4 regions of the Paenibacillus sp. UMB7766-LJ446 genome follow, and region 4 is predicted to be linked to each of the others. Evidence: riboswitches for the same ligand, from Rfam matches in the RefSeq annotation. Region 4 holds a riboswitch; each other region holds the start of a gene.

Region 1 (7,873 bases), on a different contig from region 4:
GCCAAGGCCACCACTGCTTTTATTGCGATCAATTGTGCCTTTGCTTTGCTCCTTATTTCGGCTGAATAATCCGCCACCGGAGCCTACGCTCGAATCCTTGTCGCTGCCTCGCCGGGTAATCGACCCTTTACGGTCAACTGTAATTGGCGGGGCAACCTTTTTATCGCTGCTCGTCGGTGTTCGATAGGAACCTGCACTCGGTTTGTACGTGTCTTTATTCGTGTATCCCCGATACTTACCAGACCCGCTGCCCCCAAAAGAATCAAACAAGCTACCGATTAATGTTGCGGTTAAGTACCCTTGCAAAAAGGACGAATCATAATTCTGCCGAACATATTCCTTGGAATCCACCTCAACCAAGGTGTCTTCCGCTTTATTCGGGTCTTGCTGCAAATGATAATACTGGTCCTGATATACCAGGAACATCCGCTCTGTATTTTCCGCCGAGATCTGATCCGGCTTCCGCTGTTCAGATAATTCCTGAGCGACCTCTGGAACGGTACGATCGGCAGCTCGGTACACATAGGATGTCGTGTTACCACTGCCGCTGACCGACTCAAGCGGGTATGTGTCCTGAACGGAAGGTGCTCCGCACGCGGACAGCAGCGACATCACAAGGCTGAGGACAAGCATTAATTTTAATCCATGTGCCAAGCGCTTTTTCATTGGAACCTCTCCTAGCTCGAACGAATCACTTTGATATCCGCAGGAAGAATGGACTCACCCTCATACAGCGTAAATCTTCTGTCTTGCCACTCCACACGCAAAAGCATGTTATCATCAGACTGATATTGCCATACTAATTGTTCTCCAGCCTGACCATAGGGTGTCCTGCCAGTAGTGGTTACCATTCCTCCGTATTCTTCCTCCAGATGATACGCACGTCCATCCAGATCCAGTAACGTAGGAACCTCATCCGGTGCATCAAGACGACCATCAATTGGTGTATAGAGGGCATATCGGGTCATTTCCCTTTCTTCTATATGCAAATGTCGGATTGCCGTACCATCCTGCAACGTTAGGACTGCCGCATTCCGTGCTCGATGATGTACCCGCCCAACAACTTCATAAGTAACCAGCGAAACCTCACAGATATCACCAGGTGCCAGCTGAAGCATTGTTTTCTCTGCCTGGGGCGGTTCAGGTTTGGCTAGTATTCCTTTAATCCGTTTCCACACACTCATGCCCATTACTCCTGTTCTTTATCTTATAAACAAGCTGCAATAATTAATGCGCCCACGATATGAAGTGCACCCGAGAACAAGCCATAACCTGTCTTGCCCTGCTGTATTCCCGTATCCAGATCCAGGTTCGCCCATCTCCGAATCATATAATGAACCACACTCTCCAGAATAAGCAAAATAATAAATGAAACTACGGATACCAACAACGCTTCTCCAAGGTGACCCGCTGTTGAAATGGAGGTCGCAAGTACATAACCCTGAGCAAACAGCTTCATTACCATACGTGTCGTAACGGCCATATTGCCCGCCTTCACTTCGGCAAAATCCTTATACTTCGTGAACAACGAATCCACATACATCAAGACAAACAGCAAAACCGAACCCGATAACGTCCAGACCAGCATTGCCAAAATGTTCAAATCCATTTACATAGCCCCCACATATCAACATGAACCGCAATTAAAAGCGAAGGAGAAACGCTGGTCTCTCCTCCGCTGGTGCCCTGCTTACATACAAGGTTTAGTTCTTATTTTCATATTGCTTCATCAACGCAGCCAGTTCATCCTCAACAGCCTGATCCTTGCCCAGCTTCTCAAACTCATCATCCAGCGATTTTTCTTTGGACGACATTTCATTGCTGGCTTCAGCCTGAGCTTCCATCTGCATCATTTTTTCTTCCATACGCTTCATGCCGGCACTAGCAGTATCTGAACCAAATCCGTTCAATGCCTTGTTGATTTCGGTTTGAGCTTTTGCTGCATTGTAGCGCGCAACCAATGTTTCGCGTTTATTTTTCATTTGCGTTAATTGTTTGCGCATTTCGTCCAGCTTGCCACGAAGGTTATCGGCAGACGCTTTATTTTGATCATAGCTTGTTTTGTATTCAGCCATCTTCTCTTCAGCGACTTTTTTCTCTTCCAGTGCCCGACGGGCCAGATCCATATTCTGTGCACGCGCAGCTGTATGTGCTTGCTCTTCACGTTTCTTCACGAGAGCTTCCTGTTCTTCGAACAGTTGCTTGAATTTCTTCTCAATGGCAATCTGTGCGGCAACAGCTTTCTCCGCATCTTCTAGATCTTCTTGCATATCCCGGATATATTGATCCGTCATCTTGATTGGATCTTCTGCCTTGTCAATAATGGAATTAATGTTAGACATCGTTAAATCGCGCAATCGTTTGAAAATGGACATTATGGTATTCCTCCTAGTCGATAGTTCATCCTTGTATATAATCATACATACGTGGCAATGTTCTACTCGTTTCAATTTTAACAAAAAAAATCATAAAAAACGATTTTAGCTACTTAGCCTACCTGGAGCTATTGGATCAGTGGACCGGTTTGGCTCAACAGCTCTTCATCCAGCAGCTTCTCTGCAGTCTGCACAATCTCATCAATCTGCATTCGCGTAATGGCATCAAAGTGAATGCCCATAATCACAGTTACGGTTACCTTTAAATACAAGGAAGCCCTACGTGCAAGTCTCTCGCACAGCTCTTGTTCTTTATGCCCAGGGATATGCACCGTAGCACCGTTCACCCGTTCCCGGTCCGGATAAAATGTTGCTACCGCCCCAATATGTGATCTTCCTCCAGTTACCATAAACACTTTGTCTTCCCCTGCCTCAATCACCTGTAAACGAACGGAATTTAAATCGTATGTATTCATCCTGCTCCACCTGTCCTTTTCTATATGCAATATATATGGTGGAATTATGGCTACAATTTAATGAATCAACAATGAAACATCTCACATCATGCATAAATACGGATCCCCCCGGGCATACCAAAGAGAACGCAATTTGGGAAAAGGAGGCACTAACATGCGCATACGCCTCATAATGATATCCATCATGGTCATTCTTCTGGGAGGAAGTTACGCCCCTGCTCAGATATGGGCATCTACAAGCCCTCAAACCGAACCCGCTTCGAAGTCTGATTCTTCCGAAGAGGAACAGCTGACACTGGGACAGCTCAGACAGAAATATGCGGATACGTTCAAAACCAACGGCCCTTCAACAAAAAAGGTCGCACTGACTTTTGATGATGTACCTGATCCGCGGTTCACCCCTCAAGTGCTGGATATTTTAAAAAAATACAAGGTACGGGCTACCTTTTTCATCGTGGGACATCGCGCTGAGAAACATCCGGATTTGGTGAAACGCATGGTGAAGGAAGGGCATATTGTTGGCAATCACAGCTACAATCACCCCCAGTTCAGTAAGCTATCCATGAATGCATTTCGCAAACAAATCTTACATACCGGGGATATTATTCGCAATCTGGTAGGTTACACACCCAAAATGATTCGTCCACCCTATGGCGACATTAACGAGCAGCAGCTGCAATGGGCGGCCAAACAACATTACAGCATTGTGAACTGGAACGTCGATTCCCTGGACTGGAAGGGTCTCTCCAAAGAGGAAGTCAAACAAAACATCCTGTCTGCCGTCAAACCTGGTTCCATTGTTCTGCAGCATGCAGGAGGCGGGGTCGGATCGATATTAAATGGTACTATTGAGGCGTTGCCTGAAGTCATCGAGGAGCTGCGAAACCGCGGGTATGAGCTCGTAACTTTGGATGAATTGTTGGAGCTGCCCAAGGGCAAGTAGGGTCAAGATTCGCTGCGCAGCGCGTCCAGCAGCGCCAGCAGCTTGGGCGCTACAAAAATCGGATATGCAAAAGGGTGTCCTTCAATCACAATATTGTGATTGAAGGACACCCTTTACGGTTTAATGTAGGTTCAGTTGTAGTCTCACATGTTCATGTGCAGCTACTCTTTTGATTTTATTTCAAAATGTAAAGTTCAACATCCTGAATACCAAATGTGTTCACGGATTGCTTGCTGCCAGGAATAAAGATATCAATTTTATGGCCTTTGATGGCACCACCCACATCACGGGCTGTAGCAACAAATGCCTGTTTAGGTAGTCCTGGATGTGTATGACCCGTCACCAGTACTTTTGTACCCAGTGGAATGATACTAGGGTCTACTGCGATCGTGCCCAGTTCGAGCGGATTACCGAAGTAATCTACTGCACCCCATCCTCCATTTTCGGAAGCATCCGAGGAGTATGCTGTTGCTTTTACGTCAACAGTTTTGCTGTAATCAAACGTTTTTCCCCAGGCCTGTACTACCTTGCTATCCGAATTTACGTCAAGACTTGCGGCAGTCACCGTTTTGGCCTCTGTTTTTGCTGCTGCAGCAGAAGCTGTGTTCGTTGTGTTACCAGGGATCGTAATTTTCAAACCCCCATAAATGTTGTAAGCTGAAATGTCATTGTTAGCTTTAATAAGTGCGTTAAGTCCAACTCCATATTGTTTGGATAAGGTGTAGAAGGTATCCCCCTCTTTGGCCACATGAACTGAATCAGCATGAGCCGGAACGGCTTGAATGAGCATTGCTGCTGTCAGCAAAGCTGTTGCTGTTTTGGCTATACGTTTCTTGTTAATCATGGTCTTCCTCCCTCATTATGCCTGCGAAGTTAGTTGTCGGATTCGGATGGAGGAAACCACCCTATAGGTTCAATTACATGAATAATTTATGTAGCCCTAATTCACCCCAAGCCGTGTGCAAATGATTCTTCCCCAAGCACACTCTGCATCGTTACATCCCCCACACTCCCACCTCCGGAAGTTTCGGCAGGAACAAATATATCACAATTTTGTAACCAAGAGTCGTAGTAAATGTTACCATCTGGCTAATTCACTTCAACTTTTATGCTGAATTCAAGCGACTTTTTTCAATAAATTGTCTATTTGGACTTAAATCATTGATGACAGAAACGTTACTTTTTATGTAAATCTGTTCTTATCCTCACATAACAAAACATCCCTGCCGACTGGTGTCGACAGGGATGTATAGATCGGATGAACTCTCATCCGCAGAACGAATTTTTAATTCCACCTTGACCATCATCCTTAAGGATTTGGTTGTATTAAAGCACTTTAGCGAGGAAGTCACGTGTACGTGCATGTTTGGGTTGACCAAACACTTCATCCGGCGTTCCTTCTTCTACAATAACCCCGCCATCCATAAACAGAATGCGGTCACCTACTTCACGGGCAAAGCCCATTTCATGAGTCACGATGACCATGGTCATGCCGCCTACTGCAAGGCGCTTCATGACATCCAACACTTCACCGACCATTTCAGGGTCCAGTGCAGAGGTAGGTTCATCAAACAGCATAACATGCGGCTGCATCGCAAGGGCTCTTGCAATGGCTATCCGTTGTTTCTGTCCACCGGACAACTGGTTTGGATAGGCATCTTTTTTGTCGGACAAGCCAACCGTTTTGAGCAAATCTTCACAGATTTGTTCCGCTTCTTGTGCAGACTGTTTTTTCACTTTAATGGGAGCAATCGTAATGTTCTGCTGCACCGTTTTGTGCGGAAACAGATTGAAATGCTGGAATACCATCCCCATTTTTTCACGAGTCGCATTAATGTTATGTTTGGGACCCGTGATCGATACACCCTCAAAATCAATCTCCCCGGAAGTAGGCTGCTCCAGTAGGTTCAGACAACGTAAGAAGGTACTTTTCCCCGATCCGGACGGACCGATGACCACGACAACCTCACCTTTGCCTATTGTTACGTTGATGCCCTTAAGCACATCGTTGCTTCCATATGATTTGTGTAATTGTCTAACGTCTATCACTTGCACTCAACTTCCTTTCCAGTCGACCCAGCAGCTTGGACAAAATGAACGTCAGCACAAAGTAAATGGCTGCTGCAATCAGGAATGGGTTCATTCCTTGGTACGTAATGTTTTTGACCACACTTGCCTGGTACATAATGTCCACCATACCGATAACCGAGATAATGGAGGATTCCTTGATAATTGTCACGAATTCATTACCGATCGCCGGCAACACCGCTTTGAACGCTTGTGGAAGAATGATGAAGCGCATTGCGGCACCTCTTCCCATCCCCAGGGAACGTGCTGCTTCCAGCTGGCCGCGATCCACACCCTGTATACCTGCACGGAAAATCTCGGCAAGATAGGCACCACTGTTAATGGAAAGAGTAATAATACCCGCCTGAAGCGGCGTAAAATTAATACCAAGTGTCAATGCAAGTCCATAGTAGATAATCATCAACTGAACCAGCATTGGTGTACCACGAATAACCTCAACGTAAGCTGTTCCGAGCCAGCGCAGAATTGCGACGTCATGCAGACGGAACAGACAGATGATCAAACCGATAATGACCCCGAATATTACACCGAGAGCAGACAGTAAGAGCGTATAGCCCACACCTGTCGCATAGAAGCTTTTGTACTGCCAGAACACTTCAAAAATGTTTTGGCTTTTATTCACCTTGTCTGCCATCAACTGGCTTGCTTCTGTAACCATCTGATCAATTTTATTTTCGTTTTTCAGACGTTCGAGCGTTCCGTTGACTGCATTCAGCAATTCCGTATTGCCCTTGCGAATCCCGATCGCCGCTTCGACCTGCTCTTCATCCGGGATCGCAGCAGATAGTCCGATAACATCATCCAGATAGCCGGCAGCTACTGTATCTTCGACGATCGCAGCATTCACACGATTGGTCTGTAATTGCAGTACGATATCAGATATTTTATCAAGTGCTGTCAATTTGGCGCCTGGGATTCCCTGACCAATCGTTTCCTGAATGGAACCTTTTTGGACTCCAATTTTTTCATTTTCCAGATCGGCCATGGTTGAATATTTGTCTTTATCCTCATTGCGAATCATGATAACTTGTTTCGATTTATAATAGGTATCGGAGAAGTCGATGCTTTTTTTACGCTCATCCGTTGGCGTCATTCCCGAGATGACCATATCCACACGACCACTCTGCAATGCAGGAAGAAGTCCGTCAAAACCCATATCCTCTATTACAAGTTCTGCCCCAAGATCGGCAGCAATTTCTTTGGCAATCGAAATATCAAAGCCGACAATTTGATCTTTACCATCAATGACTTTATGGAATTCATATGGTGCAAAATCGGCGCTTGTACCGAGCACCAGCTTTTTACTGCCTGAGTCGCCTGTAGTTCCCGTTGCCGACGCAACCGGTGTAACCGTAGTTAGCAAAACCACAAGAGCTATCAGCATCATGGTGTAACGACTAATCAATTTCAACCCTGTTCTCCCCTTATAATACTTTGTATGCTTTCTGTTGTTGATGCCTGAGTCATTATAAAGTAGAATGCATGATTATGCAATGCATTTCGACATTACAAATCTTGACTAGTTTCTGAAAAATAACTGCATCTATGATATAATTATTAAATTATTTTCATTTTTGCTTAAGGAGTCCACCATGACACATACCAAATCTCAAATTCTAACTGTAATTGATCAATATGCTTCCCGTTTTAAGGAGATTTCATCATACATCGGTGCCAATCCCGAACTGGGTAACGAAGAATATCTCGCCTCTGCTCGGTTAAAGGAAGAACTTGCCTTCCACGGTTTTTCCGTAGAAGCTCCTGTTCTTGGCTTGCATACTGCATTTATCGGTACATATGCTGCATCCAAACCTGGTCCGACTATTGCCCTTCTCTGTGAGTATGATGCACTTCCTGAAATCGGTCATGCCTGTGGCCATCATCTAATCTGCATGATGAGCCTCGGAGCTGCGGTAGGTCTGAAGTCCATACTCGATGAAGTAGGCGGAACATTGAAAGTATTCGGTACACCAGCGGAAGAAACCCGGGGC
Region 2 (7,873 bases), on a different contig from region 4:
AGTGATTACGAGATCATCCCCATAGAACTGGCTGACTCTACTTGGGTCAAAATGAGAGTCGGAAGCCATTTTCACCATCTCGGGCTCGGAGCTCCCCTGCAGCGCAATGGTATTGCCCTCCCTATCGCTGATATGAACCCAGCCACCGTATCGGTCATTCAGGCTGGACAACAGATTGAGAATCATCTTCTCGTCAATGATTACAACGGCAACAGCCGGTGAAGAATCATTAAAGCTGTCCAGAGGCAATGACTGCATATATGTGATTACCGAGGTCTGCTTTCCCCTGCTGACATAGGAACTGAGCGGTTTAATTTCACTCCGGTGGGTCTTCCCCAACACGTCCTTCATCCATTCTTCCAACGAAAGATCGTTATAACGGAAATCCGTGTAATAGTGATTCGGTCTGTACGAAGAGCCCGGGGTCAAAATTAGATTGTAATTCGCAAGATAAATATAATAATTTTGCAGAAAATCGTTGGTCTGTCCAAAGGTCAACACATTCTCCATCGTTCTCCAGATCCCATATACGTTGGTTTCGTTGTCCCTTTCATTCATGAGAACGTTCAATTCCTGATTGACCGCAAGCTGCCGGGTGAAACCCTCCACTTCCGCCATGCGGCCCTCCAGTATTTCCTGGCTTTTCTGAAGTTGGGTAACACTATTCTCAATGGAAATGGACTGTGTTACGGAGATGGAAGTCAGATAAGACATATAACCGCCAATGCTGGGTATAACCAAAATGATCACGTATGAAATTAAAAATTTACGAAAAAGATTGGAATATTTAATGGGTAACCCTCCTCCCCCTCCTTGAGGTATTGGTAGCGTTATCAAAGATAATAACATTTTGCTGCTTAGTCAATTGTTTTATCTCATTTCTCCATCGTGTTTCATTCGGGAATGAATAAAAGGCAACGATAAAAGTAGATTATCATTGCTTTTTTTAACATTTCCGAAGCTCTTTGGTTTGAGATGATGCGTGACTTCAATAGCGCATTTTCCGGTACGACAAGCCTGCCCTCCCAAAACTTCTTATCATTCAGAAAAAAGGGGCCATGATGGCCCCCAATCCTTGTTTCACTTCATTTCTTCTTTGCTTCTTCGTCCTCTGTCCGGGGGGTTACAACCTGATCGGCCGATGCTGCTTCAATATCGCCAAGAGCCCAGTGTGTGGAAGGAACATCTTTCCACTGCGGCTGCGAAATGTTCGTGAGTGGTGCTCTGCCTATAGCTCGATTGATGGCAACAACTGCTTCCGCTCTTGTCAGTACGGCATTTGGTCGGAAAGTTCCATCACTATAGCCTTTCAGGATGCCTGCACTTTGCGCTTTCAAAATGGCTTCCTTGGCCCAGTGACTGCTGATATCAGAGAATCCACTGCCTGGAGTTCCGGCATCCGGACCAAGAAGGGCAACAAGACTGGCCAGCTCCGCGCGAGTTATGGACTGATTTGGCTTAAACGTACCATCCTTGTAACCATTCATCAGCCCCAGTTTGCTTACCTTGGCAATGGCGTCAGCTCCCCAATATTCAGACTTAACATCACTGAATGAAATAGCAGGTCCTGTGGCTTCTTTCTCAGATACCATTGCCAGTATGGTTGCCATCTCTGCACGGGTGAGCTTGTTATCCGGCTTGAACAAACCACCCGGATATCCTTGAATATAGGCCTTATACTGAATATCCTGACCATTGCCAGTACTTGGTCCCGCCTCTGGTGTGCCAGATTCCGGAGTTGGTGATGGCACAGAAGTATCTGAAGGCTGGACGACTGGAGTCGATGGTCCGCCTGGATTGGATGGTGCACCCGGATTGGATGGCCCACCTGGATTCGACGGATTTGTTGGTTCTCCATTTCCGGTAGGGACAGCAAATTTCAGTTGGTCGGCCAGCATGAGATCACCGGATTTCTTAACAACTTTGAGTGTATGCTGGCCTTTTGTCAGACCCGAAATGCTGTAAATCTCCTGCATCATTTGCCGACTTGGACTATATACGTTCACAGTTTGCTTCAGTTGTCCGTCGACATAAATATCCACTTCTCCCTGCTCGGGTCCAGTAGGTGTAATCAAGCTTATTCCGGTCCCTTTGAAGGTGTATTCGAAGAAATCTCCATTCGCCGTCGTAGAATGTACGTCATTGAGATAATCACCGCCGAAGGAAAAACTGAGATTCAACGTTCCCACGGGCTGGGCAGCTAGATATGTTTTGCTCAGTGTAACGTGCTCTCCATTCAATGTGTAATCAGTGCCCCGAATCAATTCATTAGAGCCGTTGGTAACACCCTTGAAGCTTTCCACCTGTTTCAGCAGCGTTACATCAATATCAGCCTGAGCGGAAGCTAATTTGTCAAAGCTCGCATTCACCGGATTAATCATATTCGGAAGCTCAACCTTGAGCATATCAAGTAGCATGAACCTACCCGACTTCTTGACGGCCTTCAGTGTGTGCTGTCCATCCGGAAGGCCCGAGATGCTGTACAGGTTCTGCTGTGCCAATCGTCCGTTGCGATACGCACTGACCGTTTCCTTGAACTGACCGTCCACATAGATATCCATATCCCCCTGTGACTGGTCTACCTCCGTGAACAACTGGATCCCTGTACCTCGGAAGGTATACTCAAAGGAATCACCGTTTGTCTCGGTATATTGTACATCATCCTTATAGTCACCCATGCCTCTCCCCGTGCTGCGGGACCAAGAGCCATTGTATTTAATGGCTGGATCGTCATTATTGATGAGTGCATAACGAATGCCCGTTGTATCACTGACTTTAACTACAAGAGTCTGCGGATCACCAGCGCTGAAAGTGACGCTTAAGTCTTTCGTTCCTACAGGCAATTGGGTGAGATATTCTTTCTTGATGTTCAACTTATCATCGACCACCGTGTAGTTGTCTTCACTGAGCATTGCTCCGTCATTTTCAATGCCAGTTAATGTGTTTCCGTTCAATGACAGTGTAACAGCAATGTCCTTCTGTTGTTCAGTTGCCTTGTCAAAGTCGGCAAAAGCCGGACTAATGGTGCTGTTCTGTACTCCTGTGGCAATTTCCGTTGTTACTCTAAGCGCATCCAGCAGCATATATCGGCCCGATCCTTTGACTACCTTCAAGGTATGCAAACCGTTATCCAATCCGGCCGCACTATACAGCACCTGTTGGGCCTCTCGCTCACCACTCGTATTAGAGCTAACCGTTTCAGGCGTTCCATTATCGAGTGTGACTATCATTTCTCCCAGCCCTTGATCTTTCTCCGTCAGCAGGTCAATGCCTGTTCCAGTAAAGGTATATTCAAAAGAATCACCGTCTGTTTCCGTAAAATGTACATCATCTTTGTAATCCCCAAAACCTCTGCCGGTGTTTGGACTCCATGAACCCGTATATTGAATATGGTTGTCATCATCATTAATGTAAACCACATCGGTCACGGCAGCAGCATCCATGGCAGCAGCATTTGCTGCAATTTCATTTTCTGCATTCGCGGCACGTTCAGATCCAGCGTCTAGGTCAGATCCTTGCTGCGTATTTATATTCGCTGGACTAGTGTTCGAAGAATCCGAAATAGCGATGCTCAGATCCTGTTTGCCATCGATTTGCTCCTTGCCTCCGTTACGCTTCCAATCCCCACTATAGTGCATGCCTGTATCATCATCATTAACGGCTGATGTGCCGCTCAGTGCGGTTACCTTAAGCATTCGGGAGGCATGGGGTTCCAGCACGCCGCCACTGAATTCCGTATTAAAAGTTCCCAATTCGGAATGACTCCAAAGGTCACGAACTGAAGCTGGACCTTCCAGTCCAAGATCACTCCATTTCACTTTTACTTCGGCACTCCGATTGCCCAGATTGAACAGAGCTACGCTGTACGTACCATCTCCGTTATTGGCATACCAAACCTGCTGCTTGGTATCTATGGATACCGGATGGCCTGGACGTCCGGCCTGATTGACCGCAATGACTTCATCATTAGTAAGTAATTGAAGTCCATAGCTGTCCAATCGTGTCAAGTCATTTCCGGTATAGAGGGGCGCTGAAGAGATGGACCAGAACGTCATGGCAGTCTGGCGCTCGTCCTTGGTCAGACCATCCATAGAGCCATTCCCGATATTCAGGGAGTCGAAATCATTCCAACCCCCTGGCCCTGCATCACGCCACCAGATGGCCGCTATGGGGAATAAGCGTGAAATACTCGACCATTCAGTCAACCCCTTACTGCTATCGTAGGCTTCAATATCCCAATCAATCCGCCAGCCATTTGCATACTTTTTCCAGACGTCCACGTAGTTGTGGTCAAGCGCCCAGGAAAGCTCAAACCAGATGTTATTTCTATCCAGTGCTTTGGACCATGCCTCCACATCACCGCGTGCATCCCGGCTCAGGTTATTGATGCCTGACCCTGGAGTCACACTGTCGAATTTGACAAAGTTGATGCCCCACTCACCAAGAAGATCCACGATGGAGTCAATGTACTTCTGTGAGCAAGGGTTCGAAAAATCAATTTTGTAAGTGTATGAATCCCAAGCATCCATTACAACGAGCGGCTTTACCGCAATATCCTGCATACGACATGCTCCACCCGTCCCATAAACCTCAAGATTTTTATTATAAGCAGTAATTGATAACCCCGGAATCAGATAGATCCCGATCTTCTGTCCGTTATTATGAACATAATCAATAACCTCCTGAAATCCGTTCGGATAAAGAACAGAACTCGGGATCGGACGGCCGTATTCATCCTCGTCACCGTTCCAGCCAGCATCAATATTAATGTATTCATATCCATGAGCTTGCAGCTTCTCACGCATGGCGTCCGATTGCTTCTTAATGCTCTCGGCCGATGTCCAGTTACCCGCCCCGTCATATACCTGCATGCTGTAACTGCTCCAGCCCATATACGGCTTCTGGGCCAGACTTTTATCTGCTGCTTGTGCCACATTGCCTGTCGTTCCGATCATTCCGAACTGCACTGCTGCAATCATGAATACCATAAAACACATTGCCATCCTTTTTCCGATTCGTTTCAAATTATCCCTACCCCCTCTGAATTTGGTCGTTCAAATCCTTGTTGATAGCGCTTCCATACGAGAAGAGAATAGTGGATGAGGGATCCCTGGAATAGGTACAATTCGGTATTTTACGTACAATTAACCTGAAATACAGGGGCAAATCGTCGCATAACGAACCTTTTTCCATTACTGGATAAATAAACAAACAATCAGGACGAGCAACGACTAAAATCGGTAAGCAAATAAAAAAGGCTCCTGAAGGCATCAATGCCATTCTAGGAACCTTTTTCGTGATACATTATGATGCGGTCGAGAGGACTCGAACCTCCACGGGGGTTAGCCCACACGGACCTGAACCGTGCGCGTCTGCCAATTCCGCCACGACCGCGTATGTCGTATCTCCGAGAAATTATATCGCGGCGACAAGAAATAATATATCATGTGCAGGTAATTAGTGTCAACAAAAAAATATAATTTCCCACTTCAATGTATGTAATATAACCAATACATTGTCCAATTTCTCTCCCGTTGAAACAGTAGTTACTTTTTTGTCATCGATTAGAATCCAACATTCGAGTTTTTTCAACATAAAAAGTCAGAATTCCGTTAACATTGAGGTGCTAAGAAAACATTAAAACAGGTTTGACATTTTCGCATTTATGCAATATAGTTTCAAAAGGTTACAAAAACTTAATTATTCATTTGCCGAGTTTCATGTTTGAAAACGGGGGAACCATTTTGGGTGAATTATTCTTATACATAGGAAATATAGGGAACCTTCTACCGAACCCTTAGCTAACTCCGTAGGCATCGAAGGGAGAACACAAATTTTGAAAAAGCTTATCATCTCCATTTTTGGAGCAGCAGTACTATTTACATCCGGGGCAACAAGCACTGAGGCAAGCAGTATTAACACCGTGGTAAACAACATGACAGGCATACCTTACAAATGGGGTGGCACTACGCTCGCCGGGTTTGATTGCTCGGGATTTATGAGATATATTTTCAACAAATACAGCATTGAATTGCCACGCACTTCGCAGCAGCAAGCCAAGGCTGGCACGCCGGTATCCAAAGCTAATCTGCGTACAGGTGACCTGGTGTTCTTTAATACGATGGGTAATGGCATTTCACATACAGGTGTATATATCGGTGGCGGACAGTTCGCTCACGCTTCAAGTAGCAAGGGTGTAAGCATCACTCAATTATCCAATCCTTACTTTAATGATCGTTACGTAACAGCTCGCCGGGTAACAGGACAGTTTATGTATAACAAAATGCTGGGCAAAATATAAGAACACGAAAAGGCTTCGGTTATCACCGGAGCCTTTTCTTTGTCTGCCCTATATTTCTACAGAAAGCTGGACAATATTGTTCTGCAATATATAGGTTAATGTAAAGCCTTCTGTACTCTCATTGCACCCTGAGACAGCGCATGGCCTCCGCCTACGGCTCCAGCCACAGCCACCGTCTCCATAATCTCCTGATCGGTCGCTCCTTTGGCACGTGCCTCTTCCACATGGTAGAACGTACATACCTCATTATTGGCAAACAATCCAATGCCCAGGGCAATCAGCTGTTTGGTCTTGGCATCAACCGCTCCTGCCTGAAAACATTCTCCAGTGAACTCATGATAAGACTTCACCACTGCAGGCAGCACGTCGCTTAATTCACCCATCTGATCTTTATAGGCATGAACCTTATCATTCATCAGTGTCATGGTTACCGCACATCCTCTCGGCTGATATGTTACAAACTCTCACTGTACCTATCTTCTCTCCCGAGAGGTGCAATTATGCCAAAACATCCATGGTAAATGAACCTAAAACGCATGTCCTATTCTTCGAGCAGGCTCTTGCGTGGTTCGCTGAACAACTGGTACTGATAATTCCGATCAAGCTTGACCACACGACGATTCTGACGGCGAATGAGTACCTGCTCCCCGTCCCAGGCTACGACAATGCCTGTCACATCATTGGACTGAATCTCGTCCCGAATCACCCTTACTTTTTCACCCGATAAACGCAGTGCATCCAATTCTGCATCACTGATCATATTCTCGACGCCTACTTTCTCCATAAAAATTATTTACAAAAAGAGACCTAAATGAAAAGTCATTTAGGTCTCACGTGACTGTATTGGACTGTCATGTCATTCGAAAGTATGTCCCGACTGAAAGTTACCGCTGCGCGTGCTCTTTGCTGTCGTTCTTCTCAAACCAAAAATCAAGCACTTTGGCGGACATCACACGTTCTTCAAGGTACTCCACTTGATGCGGTGTAAATTGTTCTTTCCAAGAGAAGGACAACTCTTCGCACAAGCCTACAATCGTCAGCAATTCTGACCAGGCAACGTAGCGTTTGTACCAGAAAAATTGAGGATGTTCAATCATATAGGGATAAAGGTCATCGAATTCCGTATGTTTACAATCCAGGGCACGCTCAAAATGTACTTTCGATTCCGCCAGCTTATCAATAAAAAATTGTTCTGTTGCCGGTTGGTTACCCATGGTGTTGCCTCCTCTCCCTAACATAACCCCATTATAAATGAAATCAGCGGTCATGCAAAGGCATTGTTATAAAAATAGGCACTTTTTCCTTTAAAAAGTCACATTTCGTTATCGTCAAATTGCACGGTGCCGTCGTTCAATGAACGAATGCGCACCAACGCTTCAACCGGGATGCCCTGCTCACGAATCGTACGCGCTCCAGCCTGAAAACATTTTTCGACCACGACACCGAATCCAACCAGCTCCGCACCCGAACGTTCAATAATTTTAATAACGCCGCGGGCAGCATCACCATTGGCAATAATATCGTCAATGAACAAAATACGATCATTCTCATGAATATATTCACGGGATACCA
Region 3 (7,873 bases), on a different contig from region 4:
TAATGCCCCAATAATTAATGTAGTCCACTTCTTCAAGTTATTTGCCTCCCAAAATAGAATCGATCCGTACTCATTACCCAATTATTTCCGTTATTAATCAATCACCCTGACACAATATGTTACACTTCAGTTATTCAAAGGAAACGTTCCTTCATTTCAGGTGTAGGCAGCATACACGCTTCATCTTTACCGAACCAGCGATATCGGTTGCGAGCTACCGTGTTATATACGGCATTGCGAATAAATTTCGGTATAATAATTAGCCCGTACAATAAGGGATAAGGGAATTTCAATCCTTTGGCCAACCGCAGCGCTGCGGTGGAACGTGTATAATATTTCCCATCCTCAATGAGTACAAAAGTATCCATGCTGTCTGTGGACAGATTGCCCTTCTCCAGCAATGTTTTCGCTACATCCGATTGAAGTGATGCAAAATGATATTTCCCCTCAGGGTCACGCTTTATAATCCACTTCGTTAAACCTTGGCAAAAATGACACACTCCGTCCACAAGCACAATCGGGTGTCCCTGATGCTGATCCGTTTGATTTGCAGTCATAATCGTGGCCTCCTCATAGTTGTGCTATTAGAGTAAATTACCCGTTTCGAGTCATCTCGGTCGCTATTTTTTACATTTTATTTAGGTGTAACGAAAAAAAGAAAAAGAGCGCAGGCTCTTTGCCCACGCTCGTATCTGTTTTGGCAATTACTCAGCAATTGCCTTTTCCATCCATTGGTCGTCGATCATCTGTTGATGAAGGTCACCAGCCCACTGGTCCATGCATTTGCAAATGAAATCTTTGCGACATACCGGACAAGGCGTTTTCTGTAGACGGCTGATATTGGTCAGCTTCCATTCCGGGGAATGGGAGTAGAATACACGGCATTGTGTACCGTCTACCAATTTCATTTTAAATTCATACAATCCGTCTTCCTTGTTGCCACTAGCTAGTTCTAAATTTGCAATACGCGGTCTATAAGACATGGATATCACCTGTTAATTCAAATTTGGTTCATGCAATGACACTTCTTAGTACTAAGTCATATTAAAGAAATTTTAGTTCGATGTCAACTCACGCACATTTACCCGCCAAATAGAATATCAAGAATGGTACCCACCTGGCCCTGTTTTTTCCCTTTCAACACATCCGGATCGAATACTTCAACATATCCACAGGAAGAACAGGCGACGAAGAGATAATGATTGTGCTGAATATCGAACATTTTGCTAAGTCCAGCTCCTGACATGGACACTTCCTTAATATTGCAGTCCGTCCCCCTGCATTTGGTACATACAAATCGTCGTTCTATCATCTCTTCAATACTCAATATTGTTCCCCCCTCATTCGAATGTATGACATCAAGCAAGAGTAGATTATGTAAAATAGTACGCTGTCCGCCATGCAATCTCCTGCATTCCAACGGGATTATACAATACAAAACCCTGCCGATGACCAGCAGGGTCTTGTACTCGAACGTCAGGTATCCAAGGATACACTGCTCTATATGTTCCCTCTACTCCTAGGAGTCAGGTCTTAAACTACATTAAGTACCACATCAATATTGCCGCGTGTTGCTTTGGAGTAAGGACAGAAATCATGTGCCTTGCGCGCCAGATCTTCGGCTTGACTGTGATCCACACCAGGCATGCTTACGTCCAAGCGTACCGACAGCTGGAAACCGTCATCCGCAGGGTCTTTGCCAATGGATACATTGCTGGTTACCACCACATTCTCCAACTTCACGCCTGCTTTGCGCGCCACATTGGCGAGGGCACTCTCATAACATGCACCGTATCCAGCTGCAAAGAGCTGTTCAGGGTTGGTTCCTTCACCACCAGGGCCTCCAAGCTCTTTTGGCATTTTCAGATCATGCTTGAGCACACCATCCGAAGAAGCCACCGAACCTGTACGTCCACCTTTAACTGTCGCTGTTGCTGTATATAAAGCTTCCATATAAGAATCTCTCCTTCACCTTCAAATTTTTTAATGCCTACTATTCAATTTAAACTTCTGGCTTATTTTGAAACGCATCTTGTTCCTTATTCAGCTTTTACATCTTTATTATTTTCATGCACGTGAGATGCACATTGGTTATTTATTAAGGGTTGGGTAATATACTAAGGCACAACTCCTTCTCCGGTAAATCTTGTCCTTCTACACAAAAGTTGCACTAGACAAAAATAATTGAAGGAGTACAATGTAAGTATCAACATAAACGTTTAGACATATCGAAAGTAGTTTAATTACGTTTTTGATTTTGATTTCATTTTGATTTCAATGTTCAAATTTAATCAAAGGAATGACACCGTTCCTCTTCATATAGAATATCAATACTTCAAAGTCGGGTGATTATATTATGAGTAAAAAAAATCCGTTCAACGCTCCTTCCAATGAACCATTGGCTGCGGGTATGGCCCCATCTCTCGGAGAAGCCCACAGCTCCATGAAGGTGCCTCAGAACGCTGCTTGGTGGAAAAAATTCCTTGCTTTTGTTGGGCCGGGTTACCTGGTTGCCGTTGGATATATGGATCCCGGGAACTGGGCAACTGATATTGCAGGTGGTTCACAATTCGGTTATACGTTATTGTCCGTTATTCTGATTTCAAACCTGATGGCTGTTGTGTTACAGTCTCTCGCTGGTAAGCTCGGGATTGTCACAGGACGGGATTTGGCGCAAGCCTGCCGCGAACGATTCAGCATGCCTGTCGTGATGGTGTTATGGATATTGTGTGAGCTTGCGATTGCAGCCACCGACCTTGCGGAGGTTATTGGTTCAGCCATCGCACTCAAGCTGCTATTCAACATTCCCATGTTATATGGCGTCATTATTACAGCAGTCGATGTTCTCGTCATTCTTTTGCTGCAAAATAAAGGCTTCCGCGCATTGGAATCGCTCGTTATTGTGCTGATGGCTACCATCGCCCTCTGCTTCGGGATTGACCTGTTTCTCGCTAAACCGGATATGGGTGGCGTCATGCACGGCTTTGTACCAAGTGCCGAGATTTTGCAAAATCCAGCCATGCTCTACATCGCCATCGGCATTATTGGCGCAACCGTGATGCCCCATAATCTGTATCTGCATTCTTCTATCGTACAGACCCGTCAGATTGAAAAGACAACTAAGGGTAAAAAAGAAGCGATTCTGTATACCACCATGGATTCAACCATCGCTTTAACGCTGGCCCTGTTCATCAATGCAGCCATCCTGATTGTGTCTGCTGCCGTGTTCCATAGTGCAGGCATGACCCAGGTTGCGGAAATTACGGATGCTTACCATCTGCTGACACCTTTGCTGGGAACCACTATCGCCAGCGTCCTGTTCGGTGTAGCCCTGCTGGCTTCAGGCCAGAACTCAACACTCACCGGCACACTGTCCGGTCAGATTGTAATGGAAGGCTTCCTGAACATTCGTATTCCGGCGTGGCTTCGTCGGCTGGTAACACGTCTGATTGCAATCATCCCGGCCGTTATCGTAACAGCTATTGCCGGAGAGCACGGAACAGAAGAACTGCTGATTTTGAGCCAGGTTGTGTTGTCGCTGCAGCTCCCCTTTGCCGTTATTCCACTGATCATGTTTACGAGTGACAAAAAAAGCATGGGGGATTTTGCTAACAAGCTGTGGCTCAAAATCATCTCCTGGATCATTGCCGGAGTAATCGTTATCCTGAATGTGTATCTGATTATCCAGACCATTCTGTTGTTCTAGGTTACATGGAACTACACTCTATATTGTCTAACTCAAAAAGGCTGATCAACTCAAGTAATGTATACCTTGAGATGATCAGCCTTTTATATGTTCGAGCAGCAACCTAATCCAACCTGATCCATACCGATTAGATTAGCTCTTAAATACGCTTTTAGTTTATTTATCAATTTTGAGTTACTATCAACAAGGGAAGTAGTTCATCCAGTGATTCAACCGTCCAGTCCGGACGCTCTGCATCTGCTAGCTCCGGCTGGAACCTGCCATACCCCTGCAAAATTCGGATCGTGTGCATACCCAGCTTCTTAGCCGGAATAATATCATTATCAATCCGGTCGCCGATCATGACCGCTTCCTCCGGTTTACATCCCGCCTGTTTCAGAGCTACAGCATATAATTCAGGATCAGGCTTGGACACTCCTTCTTCAGCTGAACAGGCCAGCACATCCACGTACTTGCGCAAACCGTAGCTATCCAGCCGATTTTCCGTCCCCGGGCTCTGATTGGCAATGATGCCAATCTTATAGTGCTGCGACAACGTCTGGAGAACAGCGTCGGCTGACGCGAAGGGGCGCTCAAGCTCTTTGCGGAACTTCAGCTTCTCCTGTATCTGTTCCCGGTGCCCCTCATCGCTGATCAGGGTACGAATAGCCAGTTTCATCGGCCATTGCTCGTAATTTCGGTAGGAGGCGGCAAATAGTTCTCGTACTGTCTGCATCTCCACCTGATAACCAAGCGCACAAGCTTCTCGAACGAACTGACCGATAATATCATCCACCGGCTCCCACTCGTCCACAAGCGTATCCCCCACATCAAAGAACAACCATTGTATTCCACCTACATCCGGCACGCCTATTCCTCCTCGTTAGCCACAGGAAATTCATTTCCCCATTTCCCAAACCATAAAAAAGAAGACCCACCATCATGCATGAGTCTCCTCAAGATTCCGTATATTTATGATTTCAATTATAACAGGCAGCTGACACTGGATCAATCACATGAATAGTACTAACCACTAACCATTAAGCAGAAACCCAACTTCCCCATTCAAGGAATACACAATACGGTCTGCTCCCATTCCCCGGTAGATCCCTTTAGGGTGGCTTTGTTCTGTAATGACACATAGGGACTTGGATGTCCAGGAGCGGCAGATCTGCAAATAGCGGCAGGTCAGGTTTAGGCTATTTTCAAAAATAAAAACATTGCCTACACTGCCTTGCGGCAAAAACCATTTCTGAGCTGCAGCCGTGTTCATGCGAATGACATGCTCCACACCAATTCTCCGGAGCCTGCGCTCTTCCCCTGCACTGTTGGTCAGAACGGCAAACGGCATTTTTTTGTACATCAGCAATTTGATAAATTTACGTCCTGCTTCATTTGGAGCAGTAACTAAGATCATCTCTTTATCCATCATTCGTTCCTCCCTTTGCGTGAAAAGACAACAAAAAAGAAGCGTGGGGGACCAAGGCCTCCCGGACGCTTCTTCAATAATCCATAGCAAAAAGACACTATGAACCAGCGTACGGCTTGTTGCCTCTCCCTTTAACGCTTACGAGGTTAGCTGACGGATTCGGGCGCGAGAGTCGCCCTATTTCCGGCTGTCACCGGAAAATTCACCCCATGGATGCCTACTGTCCTGGACAGTTCATCCTGTTGGTTCCCCCGTTTCCCACCCATGAATGAATGGAAACTCAGCGATTAAAACATCGTTCCATTATGTTTCTTAATCAGAGCGATATTATCGTTTGTTTCGTTTTTCATGTAAAATTTAATTGAAATTGGAATTACGATATGAATCATACACCCGTGCCATATCGGTGTAAAGTCTGCGCAGATCACCGAATCGACGGATTTTTGCCATTTCACATCAATAATAGCGCTTACAACACATCCATTCTCTACCCATCTCTTCAAAGCTCTCTAATTCTCTCTTTAGCGAAATTCAGGTAGCAAAACATTCACAGTTCATACACGAGAGGTCCAAATGGCGTTAAAAAAGCAATATTAATTTTGCAATATTTAATTGTAATCAATATAATAGATGATAGAAGAATATGAAATGGAGGCGATTTTCATGTCAGTCTACGACTACAAAGTAAACACCCTTCGCGGTCAGGAAGTTGAGATGTCCAACTATCGTGACAAAGTACTGCTTATCGTGAATACAGCAAGCCAATGCGGCCTCACACCTCAATTCAAAGGTCTGCAAGAACTCCAGGACAAGTTCAAAGATTCCCCATTTGAAGTTCTTGGTTTTCCAAGCAACCAGTTTGCACAGGAAAAAGGCTCTTCTGATGATATTGCCGAGTTCTGCCAGATGAACTATGGTGTCAGCTTCCCGATGTTTGAGAAGATTGATGTGAATGGTTCAAGCGCTCATCCTCTATTCCAGCATCTTACCAAAGAAGCACCAGGCGTACTCGGCTCCAAAGCCATCAAATGGAACTTCACCAAATTCCTTGTGGATCAGAACGGACGTGTTTTGAAACGGTATGCTCCCAAAACAACACCTGATAAAATTGAAGCAGACATCAAAGAATTGCTTAAATAACAAGTGAAGGCCATCCGACCCCTGCAGACAGAATGAGCATGCATTCAGGGAAACGGGTGACCTTTTTTGTCTGGACTCATCTTTACTGTAAAAAAAACATAAAAAAGAAGCTCCCCATACGGGAAGCTTCTTCTTAATCGTTCTTATGATGCGGTCGAGAGGACTCGAACCTCCACGGGTATACACCCACTACCCCCTCAAGATAGCGTGTCTGCCATTCCACCACGACCGCATGTCGTAAATAATCGGCAACAGAGTTGATTATACCCGTTTCAAGTTTAAATGTAAAGCATTTTTAATATTATCATTTTAACTGCGCTTTCCCTTCCAAAAATCGTATAATCTCGTCATTTTCTCCTAAAAAGCACATATGATTAAAATTGATCCCGTTTTTATATCCGAGCAGGCTGATCACTCTACTTCCTTTATAAGGAACAATTACTCCATTCACCCTTCATAATATAACTTTAAATGTTATAAAAATTAACACAAATAAGATTTTAAATTTAAAAAGCAAGAAACTATTGACAAAAAGCGGATATTTATGTGAATATATATATCATATAATTCGGATTTATGAACAGAAAACGAACTAAAGCGGAGTATAAATGTTATTTTACATAACATTTACCGAACGTAGGAGGCGAAAGATTGTGAACCGTGGGAATAAGCTGCTCGATTACGTCAAACTGCTTGATTCCTCTATCCAGGTCGGAGGGTTCACCCATTCCTTCGGTATGGAAACCCATATCACTGAAGGAACCATTCGCAGTGCTGAAGATCTAGAATCATTCATGCGCTGTCAATTGCACCCCAGTATCGTGCGTCTGGAAGGTATGGCGATTAAAGGCATATACACCGCCACAGATCATAATGACGCGTGGCGTACAGCCCTTATCGACAAACTCGTTCATGTCCAGCGCACCCCAGCAAACCTCAGAGAACATGCCTCTACAATGGGAAAACGACTGATTAAGCTGGCTCGTGCACTCCACCCCTGGATTGATTTTAGCGAGCTTGAACAAACTCTGGCTAAGTATGAATCCGTTGGCTGCCTTTCCACTGTTCACGCCTGGATTAACCACCACCTCGAAATCCCTGTCGAGGAGGCAGTCCTTGGTTATCTGCATTCAGCCATGAGTGCCTGCATAACCGAAGCCTCCAAAGTGATTCCCCTCACTCCCGATACAACCCAGGACCTGTTGGTTCGCCTCGCCGCAGACCTGGAGCATGAATGGCATACCGTCAGCGCCTCCGCTGCGGATGGACTGGTACAACCAGCCTCAATGTCCATGAAAACATTGTTCCCCAGCTTCCATATGCTTGGAGCAGGACTTCACGCCTACAGGGCCTGATCTTTATCCCCTTCACCTCCATACAACTCACCTCCTCATACAGTAAAACATGAAAAACACGCCGCAACCTCATTGCTGGCGTGTTTTTTATGTCATTCATGTTGTCTATTTAACGTAATTACGCCATTTAACACATTAAAATACACTTATTTCCGTCTTTTTTAATTGTTAGATGACGCAAATACGTATATAATAAATTATACAGCTCGCATATCTATATATTCTACATCAAGAATAACCGGCTGAATACTACATTCCACTGAG
Region 4 (7,873 bases):
CAGTTTTTTGAGTGCTGCGCGATCCTCCGGTCCAAGATCATCCAGCATGAACCGGCGCTTCATAGCATAATCCATACGATTCACATGTTCGGCCAGCAGTTTCCATCCACGACGAGCTTCTGTATCAATCCACATCTCACACGCGGTTGCTCCACCATAGAGCTGCCCCTGTTCGTTACGGTCCACAGCTACCCATACCAGCCATACCTGGCGTCCATTGGGTACGTCCTCACGATTGGTGGAGAATTTGATGTTGCGCTCTACCTTACTCTTCGCATGCATTGCACCAATATCGATCTTAGCTTCTCCGTTATCAATAATAACTGGAGACAGGTTGTTCAGATCAATAGAGCCTGCACCGAAGCCTTTGTGTTTGCTCTTTGCACTAACGATATTCAAGGCAATCTGTTTTTTGCCGTTTTGCTCGTTTTGGTCCATTTTATAGCCTCCAAGGGTTGATACAAATATTTTAACTAATAATCGCCCCAATGCAAACATATACATGCTGTAGATGCTTGTCAACGGGAGGTATTTAACGATGATTCCACGACGCGCCAAGAGCTGGCTCACCGCAATTATAGCCCTGTGTGTAATTGCCGGGGGGATATGGCTTGGTCTGGGTACCACACGCTCCATTCATTCTGACTTGCCTGCGCTCGCCCCGGAATCGGGCAAGCCTACGGCACCCGTCAAAACCCAAACATCTCCGGAAAGTATACAGACACCTACCGCTGAAGTGTTCAGCAACCGCGTAGTGGAATATCACATGGATGTGAAGCTCGTAGACGGAAATGTCTTACAAGGGACTCAGACGATAACCTGGACACATCCAGGTAAGAAAACCGTCAGTGAGCTTTATTTTCACATGTATCCCAACGCCTTCTCTTCTGCCGACACCACCTTTATGAAAGAATCCGGGGGAAAGCTTCGCGGCGATGTTATGCCCACGGACGGTTATGGTTCCATGCATATTACAGAAATGAAAACAGAGGACGGGCTTTCCCTCTTGCATCGGATGCAATATGTGCAGCCGGATGACGGAAATATGAAAGATACTACCCTAATTAAGGTACGGCTGCCCAAACCTGTTAAAGCCGGTGAAAGCATCACGCTTCACACCCGATTTGAGGTCAAGCTGCCGAAAATTTTTGCCCGCATGGGAACAGCAGATAACTTTGTTATGGCAGGTCAATGGTTCCCTAAACTTAGCGTATATGAGCCAGTAGGCACACGTGGTCGAACGTCCGAAGGCTGGAATTTGCATCAGTATCATGGCAATTCAGAGTTTTATGCTGATTTCGGCATCTATAGTGTACGTATTCGGGTACCGGAAACATACAAGGTGGCTGCCACAGGATTCCCAACCCAGCAAGCTGTGGTGAAGAACGGCGAAAAAATCTATCAGTTCTATGCGGATGATGTACATGATTTTGCCTGGTCAGCCTCACCTGATTTTGTTTATGCGGAAGAGCCCTTCTCTGCTCCTAATGTGCCTGGCGTTCGAATCAAGCTGTATCTCGACCCTGCGCATGAGGATCTAAAGGAACGTTATTTCTACGCCGCCAAAGCAGCGCTATCCAATTATAGCAAATGGTTTGGCCCTTATCCGTATTCTACACTGTCCATCGTTGTCCCGCCCAAATCGGGGAATGGTGCAGGGGGAATGGAATACCCTACTTTGGTCACTGCCTTCGGTGCGGATGATTCCGCCCCTGGTTACGATCTGGAACGGACGGTTGTGCACGAGATTGGACATCAGTATTTTTACGGTATGGTCGCCAGTAATGAATTTGAAGAGGCTTGGCTGGACGAAGGATTCACCTCCTATGCGGAAGACAAACTGATGGAACAGGAATACGGACTTATCCCGAATCTGCCCGTACAATCAGGTCTCATTACTTCCCCAGCTCCACTGACACAAGAATCCTGGAAGTTTGATTCCCAGAATCATTATGCAGCCAACGTATACACAAGAGGCAAGCTTGTATTACTCGGGATCGAGCAGCAGGTTGGTGCTAAAACGATGGAGCGCATTCTCTCGACCTATGTGAAGAAATACCGCTTCAAACACCCTACTTCTTCTGATTTTCAAAAGGTCGTGGAACAAGTGACCCGCACGTCCTGGTCGGATTATTTTGAACAATACGTATACGGAGACGGCATGGCTGACTTTGCAGTGGAGAAGATCAAGGTCACTCCCGTCCTGAAAGACGGTCAAACCTTGTACGAGTCGTCGGTTACAGTGCAGAAAAAAGGCAGTGAATATACGAAAGTGCCTGTTCGAATTATGTTCGAGGATGGGAAAACCATGACGAAAGAATGGGATGGTAGCAAGGAGCGCATTACCTACAAATTGACCTACACTTCCCCGGTTTCCTGGGCGATGACTGATCCGCTATACACGATCGTGCTGGAGAACCATCATATGAACAATTTTCTGAAATCCGGACTGGATGAGCCAACCAAATCCCGCTGGAGCATGAGCGCAACCAAACTTATAGAAGCTATATTCGGAAGTCTGTCATGGTGAGGTGGATACAGTGAAAGCGAAAATACGTGAAGGCTGGTTTCTCGTCCGTCAGCATATGTTCATTGCGGCACTCTTATTTCTCTATCAATTAATATGGGGATACTTTCTTTATCGGATGGTACAGTCAGCTGTAGTCCCGCTTCTCCTGCGTTATCCTGAACCTGATGCCGGGGAGCTAAGTACAATTCTATTCAAAATGGAGAGCCAGCTTGGTCTGTCAACAAACCCGGAGGTCCATCGCCATTTATGGATTCTAGGGGCTATGCTGCTGCTGCGGATGCTAATTAGCCCACTCATTCAGGCAGGGCTGCTCTACTCACTCCAGCATTTTAATCATTCAGAAGAGCGCGTTCCATTCATTCGCGGCATCAAAAATTTGTGGAAACCGATGTTGTTGCTTCACACGATTCGAACCGTATTGCTGCTGCTGCCGGCTTATTGGCTCGTACCGAAGCTCTATTCCATCTTTATGGATGGCTTTCATTCCCTCCAGCTGCTCTTGCCGGGTATTCCCTATGTTGCTGGTTGGATTGTATACGGGTGGGTAATACATCATGCCCTTCTCTACATGCAGTTTGGGGTCTCGGCTCCTGACGGGGAAGGTGGAGCGCGTGGTACGTTCCAGGCCCTATGGATTGCTCTGCGCCAAATCATCACCTTGATCGGTATTGCGACCCTGCTGGGAGGTCTTCATCTGCTGGTCTTTGGTGCCTTTACCTCAGCTTCATGGTTAGTAACAGGCTTAACCGGCCTTATACTACAACAAACGTACCCACTTGCCCGGTGCTTGCTGAGTCTGTGGAAAATATGCGCCCATTTCCGGTTATGGCAGTCCAACTCGGTCAAGGAATAAATTGAACGGTCAAAATTGTTACCATCTCTATGTAAAGTTAAGCTCATCAAATGCCGTTAAACAAGCAAACCTCGACCTTTCCCCGTCAAAGGTCGAGGTTTTTTTTGCTAATTTTGTTGCTAAACGTTGCCAAAGTGATATACCTCTGTTACAATAATCGCAGTGAGTTTTTAGTAACAACTTTGTAATCTTTACCTTCATATTTGTAACTACTTAAAATTTAATCGTCATTTCTTGATTTCGCAGGTGCACAACTAGCATAGCCAAATTCCTAGCACCTGGGAAGCGGGGGAACCAGTTATGGGTGAATTGATCTTGCAACAGAGGGATCATAGGGGACCTTCAACCGAATCCTTAAGCTAACCTCGCAGGCATTGGAAGGGGTATATCTTTTGTTTAAGAAGAAATTAACCGCAGCTGTACTTAGCCTCACATTCGCATTATCGCTTGGAGCAGGCAGCGCATTCGCAGATTCAAAAATGGACCAAGTCATTGATTCAGCAATGGGAACTACATACAAAAGCGGAGGAACAACGCTTAACGGCTTTGACTGCTCTGGGTTTACAAGTTATGTATTCGACAAGCTGGGCATTGATCTGGCGCGCCAATCAAGTTCACAATTCGACATGGGCGATTCAGTATCCCGTATGGAAATGAGACCAGGTGATCTGGTATTCTTCAATACAACGGGCAAAGGGGTCTCGCACGTAGGGATCTTTGTAGGAGATGGAAAGTTTGCACACTCCTCTTCTTCCAAAGGAGTTACAATCAGCGCATTAAGTGAAAGCTATTGGGCTAACCGCTATGTTGGCGCTAAACGCATTATGAGCACGGACGCATATGAGACATTGGCCATCGACTAGGGACAAGCGGAGCAACGTCATGCTGTAACAATAACACTACTGTAACGAAGCATAATAGAACCGTCTGGTACATTCTCCGCAGGAATGTATCCGGCGGTTTTTTTGTGCTTCGTTTCATCAAAAGTATTTTGGGATAAGCTATCTAACCTAACTTTACTTTTTTCAGGGCTATTTTGCATTGCTTCGTCCGTGCTCTTATAATGTTTTTACCCATCCCACTATAATATAAACGAAATTACCAGAACTTTTGTTTCACTTTTTTTCAATAACGAGGACTTGCCAAATGAACGCCTCTTTTGTAGAGTGAAAACAAGCATAGATATGGAATGACATATCTATGCTATTGGTTAAATTAAAATCATTATAGCTTGTTCACAATGAGAGGAGCGTGCAGTTGTATGGATGAAGCCCCTGTGACGTTTCACGTTGTGCCCATGCAAGAAGAACATGCGGAGCTCATCTGTGATTGGCAGTATGATCCGCCTTATAATATTTATAGCTGGCTGCCCTGGGAGCAGATGAAAGCACTCGAAGTGGAATTCGGAGATCCCCAGCTTCGGAAGGAACAATATGCAGTGGTGTTGGGAGAGGATCATCAAATTTGGGGTTTCGCTCAATACTTCCCACTTGAAGGTGTCACTCGCATTGGGCTTGGTATGCACCCCGAACGCTGTGGTCATGGTCAGGGAACAGCTTTTGTCTCGGCCATTGTGAAGGAAGCCCTTCGCCGGAACCCGGCAAACGAAATTGATCTGGAAGTCCTGACCTGGAATGAACGGGCCATTCGTGTCTATCTCAAGGCAGGATTTGTTACGCAGGATACATACGAACGACAGACACCGAGCGGTTTGAAACCTTTTTACTGCATGGTCTATGAAGGTCCACGCGATTAAATAGGGCTTCAAATCATCGAAAAAGTCCCCGGTTATGTGATTAGTTCAAAAAATTACCACAAAATGCTATGATGTAACTACAGGTTCCGTTATAATGATATGGATAGTTTCAGGTTAGATGATCTTTCATTCTGGAGGGGACATAAGGGATGCACAAATGGATCATGAGCGGGGTATTTTTTGCAGCGTGCGCTTTAGCTATTGTACTAATGTTTACGCTTCCAGGGAAAGAGGAAGTTGCAGAAGAAGCGAAACCGACGATGCCGCAAGTTACCATGGATGCAGGACAGGCCGAGACACTGGTCAAAGCCAACTGTATTACCTGTCACGGTGATCAGCTTCAAGGGGGCATGGGCCCTAGTCTGCAGAAGATTGGCAGCCAGGACGATGTGGAGAAGATTTATACGACCATTGTCAAAGGCAAAAGCGGCGGTATGCCTTCGTTCAAAGACAAGCTGAAGGAAGAAGAAATCGCGAATATTGCGATGTGGCTGGCGGAGAAGAAGTAACCCCATCGTTTAAGGCGAACAGTTAAGACAGGTTGCAAGCATGTATAGCGTGGTGGCTTCAATCACCTCCTGCTCTTTAACGCATGCTCTAAACCACGTTGATGCTGAACGCATAACGTAGCCAACCGTATCACAGGGTTACCGGGTTTAATCAATGTTCTACAGATAAGAGGCTCTCACTCTCCCTTGCCGGGAAAGTAAGAGCCTCTTGGTCATATTTACATGCTTAGCGTGTAGAGAAAGCTCCGGTGAAAATATGCGGCGCTATGGCTACTCCGGTTGCATGAGCTCATTCTGCCGCCTATAATTCATCCTAAAGAAGAATGGTTTACTGCGTTTTTGCCTTCTGCTCGGCAAGGAAAGCCTGCACTTCACGTGCAGACGGCATCCCGGACTGGGCGCCGAGCTTCGTCACGGACAACGCGGCTGCGCCCATGGCGAAGCTTACCGCCGCGTCCAGCGTCTCTCCGCGCGCGAGGGCTACCGCCAGCGCGCCGTTGAAGCAATCGCCAGCGCCGGTCGTGTCGACGGCGCTTACGGCGTAGCCGGGCGCACGGCATGCGCCGGCACGCCCTGCCTGTACGCGGCCGCCAGGCGCCGCCGCGTATACAGCCCCCTCGGGGCCGAGCGTCGTAACGACAGCGGCCCCGAGGGATGCGGCGAGCTCTGCGACCGCCGCATCTACGTCTTCCGGCCGGAGATCATCCCGGCCGGTAAGCACGGCGAGCTCGCTGCGGTTCGGCGTGACGACGTCGACGCACCGCAGGAGCTCCTGGGGCAGACCCGGCACCGCGGGAGCCGGGTTGAGCACCACCAATGCGCTGCCTTCAGCCGCCAGTTGGGCGGCGCGGGTGACCGCAGGCAGCGGGATCTCCAGCTGCAGCAGCACCGCTGCGGCTGCAGTCAGGCTTTTTACCGTATCCGCCTCTTCCAGCATCGCAGGCACAACCTGCCCATTCGCTCCAGGAATGACAATAATCCGGTTATCTCCTTTGGAGAGCCAGATGGAGGCCGTACCAGTAACCGTATCATTCAGAATGCGGACCTGTGAGGCATCCGCCCCGCTTTCCGTTAGACTGTGCAGCAAGCGTTCACCAAAACCATCCGATCCTACCGCACCTACCATCGTTGTCTGTCCGCCAAGTCGTGCTGCTGCCACCGCTTGGTTGGCACCTTTACCTCCGGCCAGATAGTGCAGTTCCTTCCCGCTTACCGTTTCCCCTTCCTCGGGAATGATGTCCGTCTTCACCACCAGATCCATATTAAGGCTGCCTACGACAGTAATAAGTGGTTTGTTCTGATCATCGTCTGACATGTATGCTTCACTCACTTCCGGTAGTGCGATGATAACCGCGCCAGTTTATTCCGACCTCTTTTTCTCAAACGCCTCGTTATATTGCTCTGCTTCTTTAATATCTACAGATGTGATGCCACCTTCATCCCAAGATGTGAGACGTAGCGTGACCGTTGTATAGTCAATCGTAATAAAAGGGTGATGATTGAATGCTTCTGAAATCGCTGCGACCTCATCCACAAATGCAATCCCTTTCATGTAGTTGGAAAATACGAACTTGCGGACAATCCATCGTCCCTCTTCCAGTTCCCAGCCTTCCAGCCTTCCCAGATGAGCTTCGACTTCCTCTTGCGAAAAAACCATACGTTATCTTCCTCCCCATATGATGGCTCATCACAGACAGCTGTCCGCGGTGCCATCAAAACCTTTGGCGCTACCACAGCAACCCAAACGCATAGGTCCACCGCCCTGCGGTTCGCCCGTTTCATGACTATCATCTTACCACGGACAAGCCTCAAATTCCAATAGTACAAATGGCGCTAGATCCACTAACCATAAGGCTTTTGGGAGATTCTCCAACCCCGTTTTCCATGCCAAATATCTTATAGGAGCATACTAAATGAGTGGTACAAAAGTCAGCTCTTCTTCCCCAATTAAGATATGAATTCGGTGCTGTTCCTTGTCATGAATGACCACTCCACTTCCTACCGGAATGACAGACTCCTCACCCAGCGCATAGAACAGATCTTCCGCCAATGCCTCATCCACTTCGAGTTGCTCTGTTACACCAAGGCGTGACCATTCTTCCTCATCCATCTCAAAGAAAACATAGCGGTCCGGTATTCGGCCTATAGCCTGTGTCAAATCTGTCAATATTCCTTCATAATCCCGTCCATGCTTTACGCCCATTGACTTTTCACTCCTGTTTAGC

The links. A riboswitch is a leader RNA that binds a small molecule or an ion and turns the genes downstream of it on or off. The one in region 4 is predicted to bind cyclic di-AMP.
Region 1: linked by a shared signal. The riboswitch ahead of QP794_RS05185 (3D domain-containing protein) and the one ahead of QP794_RS32305 (C40 family peptidase) in region 4 are both predicted to bind cyclic di-AMP.
Region 2: linked by a shared signal. The riboswitch ahead of QP794_RS00495 (C40 family peptidase) and the one ahead of QP794_RS32305 (C40 family peptidase) in region 4 are both predicted to bind cyclic di-AMP.
Region 3: linked by a shared signal. The riboswitch ahead of QP794_RS04630 (HAD family hydrolase) and the one ahead of QP794_RS32305 (C40 family peptidase) in region 4 are both predicted to bind cyclic di-AMP.

What each region holds. Positions count from the first base shown of each region.
Region 1 is NZ_JASOYM010000002.1:41,437-49,309, reverse strand. Features, by position in the region: gene QP794_RS05215 (DUF4247 domain-containing protein) at 1-666, opposite strand, end outside; gene QP794_RS05210 (DUF4178 domain-containing protein) at 678-1,184, opposite strand; gene QP794_RS05205 (DUF350 domain-containing protein) at 1,208-1,609, opposite strand; gene QP794_RS05200 (PspA/IM30 family protein) at 1,704-2,375, opposite strand; gene lpdD (prenylated flavin chaperone LpdD) at 2,504-2,851, opposite strand; gene QP794_RS05190 (polysaccharide deacetylase family protein) at 3,006-3,794, shown strand; gene QP794_RS05185 (3D domain-containing protein) at 3,970-4,638, opposite strand; cyclic di-AMP (ydaO/yuaA leader) riboswitch at 4,641-4,837, opposite strand; gene QP794_RS05180 (amino acid ABC transporter ATP-binding protein) at 5,121-5,843, opposite strand; gene QP794_RS05175 (ABC transporter substrate-binding protein/permease) at 5,830-7,293, opposite strand; gene QP794_RS05170 (M20 family metallopeptidase) at 7,475-7,873, shown strand, end outside.
Region 2 is NZ_JASOYM010000001.1:132,063-139,935, forward strand. Features, by position in the region: gene QP794_RS00480 (helix-turn-helix domain-containing protein) at 1-750, opposite strand, end outside; gene QP794_RS00485 (S-layer homology domain-containing protein) at 1,086-4,979, opposite strand; tRNA gene QP794_RS00490 (tRNA-Leu) at 5,311-5,394, opposite strand; cyclic di-AMP (ydaO/yuaA leader) riboswitch at 5,700-5,831, shown strand; gene QP794_RS00495 (C40 family peptidase) at 5,837-6,301, shown strand; gene QP794_RS00500 (carboxymuconolactone decarboxylase family protein) at 6,397-6,726, opposite strand; gene QP794_RS00505 (hypothetical protein) at 6,843-7,061, opposite strand; gene QP794_RS00510 (hypothetical protein) at 7,186-7,515, opposite strand; gene QP794_RS00515 (xanthine phosphoribosyltransferase) at 7,614-7,873, opposite strand, start outside.
Region 3 is NZ_JASOYM010000001.1:910,831-918,703, forward strand. Features, by position in the region: gene QP794_RS04595 (DUF6612 family protein) at 1-36, opposite strand, end outside; gene QP794_RS04600 (thiol-disulfide oxidoreductase DCC family protein) at 135-557, opposite strand; gene QP794_RS04605 (hypothetical protein) at 705-983, opposite strand; gene QP794_RS04610 (zinc ribbon domain-containing protein) at 1,082-1,327, opposite strand; gene QP794_RS04615 (organic hydroperoxide resistance protein) at 1,534-1,953, opposite strand; gene QP794_RS04620 (Nramp family divalent metal transporter) at 2,411-3,706, shown strand; gene QP794_RS04625 (HAD family hydrolase) at 3,870-4,553, opposite strand; gene QP794_RS04630 (HAD family hydrolase) at 4,719-5,117, opposite strand; cyclic di-AMP (ydaO/yuaA leader) riboswitch at 5,235-5,410, opposite strand; gene QP794_RS04635 (glutathione peroxidase) at 5,778-6,254, shown strand; partial or broken gene QP794_RS33125 (hypothetical protein) at 6,230-6,298, opposite strand; tRNA gene QP794_RS04640 (tRNA-Leu) at 6,404-6,486, opposite strand; gene QP794_RS04645 (urease accessory protein UreF) at 6,908-7,609, shown strand.
Region 4 is NZ_JASOYM010000024.1:26,509-34,381, forward strand. Features, by position in the region: gene QP794_RS32290 (YwhD family protein) at 1-438, opposite strand, end outside; gene QP794_RS32295 (M1 family metallopeptidase) at 539-2,530, shown strand; gene QP794_RS32300 (hypothetical protein) at 2,541-3,383, shown strand; cyclic di-AMP (ydaO/yuaA leader) riboswitch at 3,635-3,772, shown strand; gene QP794_RS32305 (C40 family peptidase) at 3,776-4,246, shown strand; gene QP794_RS32310 (GNAT family N-acetyltransferase) at 4,645-5,139, shown strand; gene QP794_RS32315 (c-type cytochrome) at 5,289-5,648, shown strand; gene rbsK (ribokinase) at 5,977-6,963, opposite strand; gene QP794_RS32325 (4a-hydroxytetrahydrobiopterin dehydratase) at 7,009-7,305, opposite strand; gene QP794_RS32330 (hypothetical protein) at 7,558-7,851, opposite strand.